Regions from separate parts of the Exiguobacterium sp. N4-1P genome, predicted to be linked through region 2. Evidence: a T-box and tRNA genes for the amino acid it is inferred to sense, from the RefSeq annotation. Region 2 holds a T-box; the other holds one or more tRNA genes.
The links. A T-box is a leader RNA that pairs with one kind of tRNA and senses whether it is charged. The one in region 2 lies ahead of tyrS (tyrosine--tRNA ligase), so its partner is inferred to be a tRNA-Tyr.

Region 1 (3,406 bases), 1.0 Mb from region 2:
GAAAAAGAGTATGTCTTCGGATCAGGTGGCGGAGAGAAGTTGTCAGAAGCGCTAAAAACAGATATTCTAGCTAAGATTCCACTTGGACAACCATATGCGAATGAATCGGACTTTGCACCATCGATTTATCGCGATGACCATCCATTTGAAACACACTATAATGAACTCGCAGCGCGTGTCATCGAAAAAGTAGAGGGATAATACATGAAGATTAAAGGATTTTTGAAGCTGTTCTGGATGACGCTCCTAATTGGGACGCTAGCCGGCTTCGTGTTTAACCTTGTCGCTGAACCAGGGTACGTCCGCAATCAATCGATTAGCGGATACATTACGGCCTTGGCATACAGTAGTACATGGACGGCAATCAGCCTGATGGGCTTTTTCTCTTATTTGATTTTGCACCGGGTTGGACTTGATCTGTTCCGCGGCGCAAAGTTATGGAATCGGGTTCAGGTCGTTTTGATTGCCTTCGCCTTGTTTGACGGCGTCTACTTACGTGGACTTGCGTTCGGATTCGATAAAACAAGCCTCTATATTGGTGAAATGGTTGTCTTATTGTTCGTCGCATTTCTCGTTGCACGTACGAAAGCCCGTGAAACAAATTTCAGTGCTTTCATCCCGACGTTATTCTTAATGACGGTCATCACGTTGATTGAATGGGTACCAGCTCTTCAGGCAACGCAAGACAAGCGGATGCTTTGGGCCGCACTGGCGACACTCTTGGTTTGTAATGCGTATCAAATCCTGATGTTGCATCGCTTGCAAGAAAAGCCTGCTCCAGCGAAAGTACAGTCGCAAAAACAGGCATAAGAAAAGGACTCGGGGAATGGTTGTTATGACCAATTCCATCGGGTCCATCTTTTTTAAAAGTTTTTTTAGAAAAACAGTTGACGTAAAAAACAAGAGTTGATATATTAATACATGTCGCTAAGGCACACGCCGAAAGCGAGCGTCATACAACGAAAAAAACTTATAAAAAAGAATTGACATTAGTTAATACTTTACTGTAAGATTTAAAAGTCGTCAAATGACATATCGGACTTTGAAAACTGAACGATGAGGCAAAAAACGTATCTTCGGATACAAACAATGAATGAAGCGCAAGCTTCGTCAACGTGACTTCGGTCACAAAAACGAGCAAGTCAAACACTTTATGGAGAGTTTGATCCTGGCTCAGGACGAACGCTGGCGGCGTGCCTAATACATGCAAGTCGAGCGCAGGAAGCTCGCGGAACTCTTCGGAGGGAAGCGAGTGGAATGAGCGGCGGACGGGTGAGTAACACGTAAGGAACCTGCCTCAAGGATTGGGATAACTCCGAGAAATCGGAGCTAATACCGGATAGTTCTTCGGACCGCATGGTCCGATGATGAAAGGCGCATTTCCCTTTGAGTAATCAAGAAAGACCCCTCAGAGACGATGAGGTAGATAGGTCACGGGTGGAAGCATGGTGACATGCGGAGCTGAGTGATACTAATCGGTCGAGGCCTTGTTCTAGCAGATGATTGTTGATGACTTCAGTTTTGAGGGCGCGAGCCCTGTCGTCTGGTGACGATAGCCAAGTGGTCACACCCGTTCCCATGCCGAACACGGAAGTTAAGCACTTGAACGCCGAAAGTAGTTGGGGGCTTCCCCCTGTGAGGATAGGACGTTGCCAGGCAATTTTGTTTTTTTATTCCGCAATAGCTCAGTGGTAGAGCAACCGGCTGTTAACCGGTAGGTCGTAGGTTCAAATCCTACTTGCGGAGCCAATGGCCCGTTGGTCAAGCGGTTAAGACACCGCCCTTTCACGGCGGTATCACGGGTTCGATTCCCGTACGGGTCACCATTTTATTGTGCCGGTGTAGCTCAGCTGGTAGAGCAACTGACTTGTAATCAGTAGGTCGCGGGTTCGACTCCTGTTGCCGGCACTGTTTTTTTAATTAAATTTTCCTAGACAAACTGGGGGGGTAGCGAAGTGGCTAAACGCGGCGGACTGTAAATCCGCTCCCTCGGGTTCGGCGGTTCGAATCCGCCCCCCCCCACCATGTCGAGCCATTAGCTCAGTTGGTAGAGCATCTGACTTTTAATCAGAGGGTCGCAGGTTCGAATCCTGCATGGCTCATCTTCTTGCGGAAGTAGTTCAGTGGTAGAATACGACCTTGCCAAGGTCGGGGTCGCGGGTTCGAATCCCGTCTTCCGCTTTTTGTTTATTTTTTTGGGGCCTTAGCTCAGCTGGGAGAGCGCCTGCCTTGCACGCAGGAGGTCAGCGGTTCGATCCCGCTAGGCTCCACCAAATTTTGCTTAAAGATCTTAAGCGAGTTTCGTTCGTCTTAAGTTTTTTTATACTTGAAATGCCTGTTAACCAGAGTACGTACGCGAAAGCACTGTGATTCCCTTCACAGTGCTTTTTTGTTGTCGTCTACTGTATAAAAATGCGTCATCTTGTCGAGTTGAACCAGCCGTATGTTACCGCTTACAATTAAGGTAACTTAATTAAGCAAAGGGGATGCGGGGATGAACATTGCATATATCAGCGTGCCATATCGTTACGGTCAAGGAAAGCCAGGAACAGAGCATGGTCCGGCAGCAGTCGAACAAGCAGGCCTATTTCAAACGTTAGCAACACATGGACAAGAAGCGGTCCGCTATGGGGAAGCGGCTGTCTTACCAGAAGACGCGGTACGTGAGGAAGATGCGAAGTTAAAGCGTCTCGAAGGAGTCGTCCATACGACGAATGATTTACAGCTACTTGTACATGATGCGCTGTCCGAACGACGTTTTCCGTTACTCGTCGGGGGCGACCACAGCATGGCAATCGGAACGATCGCAGGACTTCGTCGATCGATTCCGCGGCTCGGTGCGATTTGGTTCGATGCGCATGGTGATTTAAATACACCGGAAACGTCACCTACAGGTAATATTCATGGAATGCCACTCGCTGTTGCTCTTGGGGAAGGGCATCAGCGCCTAACGGAAATCGGTGGGACAGACGTCAAGTTACAACCGGAGCATCTTGTCTTTATCGGCTTGCGTGACGTCGATCCGGGAGAACAGGAATTGATTGATCGGCTTGGGATTCGCGTTTATGACATGGAAGCGATTCGGACACGGGGAATGGAAGCCATCATGAAGGAAGCGATTGCTTACCTGAACGAAACGACAGACGCATTTTACTTAAGTTTCGACATGGATGGTCTTGACCCGAGTTTAGTCGAAGGGACCGGGACGCGGGTTGCGGACGGTGTCATGTTAGAGGATGCTCAGACCGTCTTGAACTCTTGTGCGGAACAAGAAAACTTTATTGCAGCGGAGTTCGTCGAAGTGAATCCGTTGTTAGAAGAAGGGAACGGAACCGCGATTCTTGCGAATGCCTTGATCGGAAACCTACTTCAAGCGATGCAAAACCAACATTTAGTAAAATAATGG
Region 2 (3,406 bases):
CGGTCTCGTTTACTTACTCGGAACATTCGGTTTAATGCTCGTCCTACATTTATCATTCATGGATGCCCTCGTCATTAATGTCCCGTTCATCATCGGTGATACGCTAAAAGCGTTACTTGCCACGACGATCGCCGTTCGTTTATTACCACTCCGTATTTTTAGAACAGCCTAAGCAAAAAGAACGCTGACGAGCATTCGTCAGCGTTCTTTTTTGTTATATCACTTACGCATGTTCAAGTACGAAGTATTTCTTTTTCCCACGACGGATGATCGTGAAGTCACCAATCGCATCTTGCTTCGTGATCTCTTTCGTCAACTCTTGTTCACGGTCTCCATTGATGTAGATTGCGCCATTCGTCACGTCTTCTCGCGCTTGACGCTTCGAAGGACTGATTTTCGCTTCGACGAGTACGTCGACGAGATTCGTTGCTTCACCAAGCGTAAAGCGCGGCATCCCTTTAAAGGCATCTGCGATATCATCTGCCTTTAATGATTTGATGTCACCACTGAAGAGTGCTTTCGTGATTCGCTCCGCTTGTTCAAGCGCTTCGCTGCCATGAACGAGTTTCGTCATCTCTTCTGCCAGGCGGCGCTGGGCAATCCGTTTTTCAGGTGCCGTTTCCACTTCCGCTTGCAATCCTTCCAGTTCTTCGTGTGTCAAGAACGTAAAGTATTTCAGGAATTTGACGACATCAAGGTCATCGACGTTGAACCAAAACTGGTAAAACTCGTACGGTGTCGTTTTTTCGGCATCGAGCCATACTGCCCCGCCTGCTGTTTTCCCGAATTTTTGCCCGTCTGATTTCGTGACGAGTGGTACAGTGATGCCGAATGCTTTCTCTTCATGACCAACGCGTCGGATCAGTTCCATCCCTGCTGTAATGTTTCCCCACTGATCACTTCCGCCGACCTGGAGTCGGCACCCTTCGTTTTCATATAGCTTTAAGAAATCAAATGATTGTAATAGCATGTACGAAAACTCTGTGAAAGAAATCCCGTTCTGAAGGCGTGAATCAACAGAGTCTTTCGCTAGCATGTAGCTGATTGGGAAGTGTTTTCCGATATCGCGTAAGAAATCTATGATCGTTAAATCTTTTGTCCAATCCAGGTTGTTCGCAATCGTCACAGGGTTTTCGCCATCCAGCGGTAAAAAGCGTGATAATTGCCCTTTGATGCGGTTCGCAAATTCTTCGACGATATCCGACGTGTTCAGTGATCGTTCTGTCGACCGCCCACTTGGATCTCCAATCATCCCGGTTGCGCCACCGACGAGACCGACCACGTGGTGCCCCGCTTCTTGGAAACGGCGTAGAACGAGAATTGGTAACAGGTGTCCGATATGCAATGAATCTGCTGTCGGGTCGAATCCCGTGTACAGTGTTGTCGGACTTGCCAGGAGTTCTTTAATACCTTCTTCATCTGTCATTTGGCTGATTAGGCCGCGAAACTCTAAATCCTCAAGTAACGTCATCTGTTTTCCTCCTAAAAAAATTGTATAAAAAAACCGCCCCTCCGACTGAACGAAGGGACGGAATATTCCGTGGTACCACCCTAATTGCATGCAACACATGCCACTTAGATCGTCGATAACGGGACGGTCCGCCTGATTTCTCAAGAAGCTCCTGGAGACGTAATTCATGAACACGCTATGTCCTAGTTCGCAGCACCACTAGGTCTCTGATACAGGGAGCGTTCCATTACTAATTCCAATCACAGCTGATTTTTTTCGTATATTTTTCATAAGATGTTTTCATGATACGTCGAAGTAGAATCGACTGTCAAGAGACATTGTCACGTTTCAGTTGTGGTATAATACGTCTATCTGTGATTTAATGTTAATTTACACCCAAGTTTAAGATGTAAAGGAGATCATTTATGCGCGAGAACTGGTCCAAGTTTTGGAATCATCCCCGAACGAAAGCCGTTCGGCACTGGTCGAATATCACATATGACGTATCTTGGAATATCATTTTATTCCTCATCATTGCTGTCCTACTGATTGGGAGTTTTTCTGTCGGTGCAGCAGGCGGCTATTTCGCTTCGCTCGTCAAAGATACAAAAGCACCAGAATTAACGGAAATGAAGCAACAAGTTAATAGTTATGCCATTACGAGTGAAATTTACTGGGGCAGTGGCGAAAAGTTGACGAACATTTCAACAGATGAAGAACGTCAACCGGTCAACATCAAAGAAATTTCACCTTACCTGCTAGACGCTGTTCTTTCGACGGAAGATGTCGATTTTTATGAACATGATGGCGTCGTACCGAAAGCAACACTCCGGGCAGTCTTACAGGAGCTAACGAACTCGTCTTCTCGGACGGGTGGCAGTACGTTGACACAACAATTGATTAAAAACCAAATTTTAACGAATGAAGTTTCATTCGAACGGAAAGCAAAAGAAATCATCTTAGCACTTCGTCTCGAAAATGCGATGACGAAGGATGAAATTCTACAAGCCTATTTAAACGTTGTCTCATTCGGTCGAAACTCTCTCGGACGAAATATTGCCGGAATCGAAGCCGCCTCTCGTGGTGTCTTCAATAAATCCGCGAAAAAACTGACATTACCACAAGCAGCCTTCTTAGCAGGCATTCCGAAAAACCCGTATTATTACACACCCTACCTTCAAGGTGGTGTCGTCAAAGAAGATTTGACAGCAAGTACGAACCGGATGAAAACTGTTCTAAAACGGATGTATGTCGCAAAAAACATTACGAAAAAGCAATATGAAAAAGCCGTCAAATACGATATCACAAAAGACTTCGCCAAAACGTCAACACGTTCGCGTGATACGTACCCGTACGTTTACGATCTTGCTGAAAAAGAAGCCTTGAAAATCATGACGAGCTATTTCATGAAAAAGGATGGCGTCAAAGAAGATGAAGTAAAACCATCCGAACTCGCAGAAGTCAAAGCGAACTATCAGGAACAGGCTTTAGTTGCCATGCGTCAAGGCGGATACAAGATTCACTTGACACTTGATAAGAAAATTCACGAGGCGATGCAGGCACCAGCTAAAAATGCTGCCAACTTCCCTGCTTCTCCACAATACACGCAAGTCGTTGATCCAAAAACGAAAAAAACGGTCTCGAAAAAAGATCCAGAAGAAACGGCTGCTGTCATGATTCAAAATGAGACAGGTCGTATCTTAGGCTTCGTCGGTGGACGTTACACGGATGGAACGGCGGATGATTTCAACCGCGCGTTCCAGGCAAAACGTCAAATCGGTTCGACAGCCAAACCAATTCTTGTTTATTCGAACGGTATCGAAAACGGCTTGATTACACCGGCTTCGACCGTTAATGATGAAAAGTATTATTATCAAACGGTTCCACGTCAACCAGGTGACAACCCAATCAACAATGAAGGCGGGCGTTACCGAGGTAATGTGACGGTCCGTGAGG

Region 1: it has a tRNA-Tyr gene. The T-box ahead of tyrS (tyrosine--tRNA ligase) is inferred to sense a tRNA for this amino acid. The anticodon was not compared.

What each region holds. Positions count from the first base shown of each region.
Region 1 is NZ_CP022236.1:116,227-119,632, forward strand. Features, by position in the region: gene A0126_RS00710 (Mrp/NBP35 family ATP-binding protein) at 1-201, shown strand, start outside; gene A0126_RS00715 (KinB-signaling pathway activation protein) at 205-810, shown strand; rRNA gene rrf (5S ribosomal RNA) at 1,543-1,658, shown strand; tRNA gene A0126_RS00725 (tRNA-Asn) at 1,675-1,749, shown strand; tRNA gene A0126_RS00730 (tRNA-Glu) at 1,752-1,826, shown strand; tRNA gene A0126_RS00735 (tRNA-Thr) at 1,836-1,908, shown strand; tRNA gene A0126_RS00740 (tRNA-Tyr) at 1,942-2,025, shown strand; tRNA gene A0126_RS00745 (tRNA-Lys) at 2,030-2,102, shown strand; tRNA gene A0126_RS00750 (tRNA-Gly) at 2,110-2,181, shown strand; tRNA gene A0126_RS00755 (tRNA-Ala) at 2,198-2,273, shown strand; gene rocF (arginase) at 2,495-3,403, shown strand.
Region 2 is NZ_CP022236.1:2,127,486-2,130,891, forward strand. Features, by position in the region: gene A0126_RS10990 (biotin transporter BioY) at 1-172, shown strand, start outside; gene tyrS (tyrosine--tRNA ligase) at 224-1,471, opposite strand; T-box leader at 1,522-1,723, opposite strand; gene A0126_RS11000 (transglycosylase domain-containing protein) at 1,876-3,406, shown strand, end outside.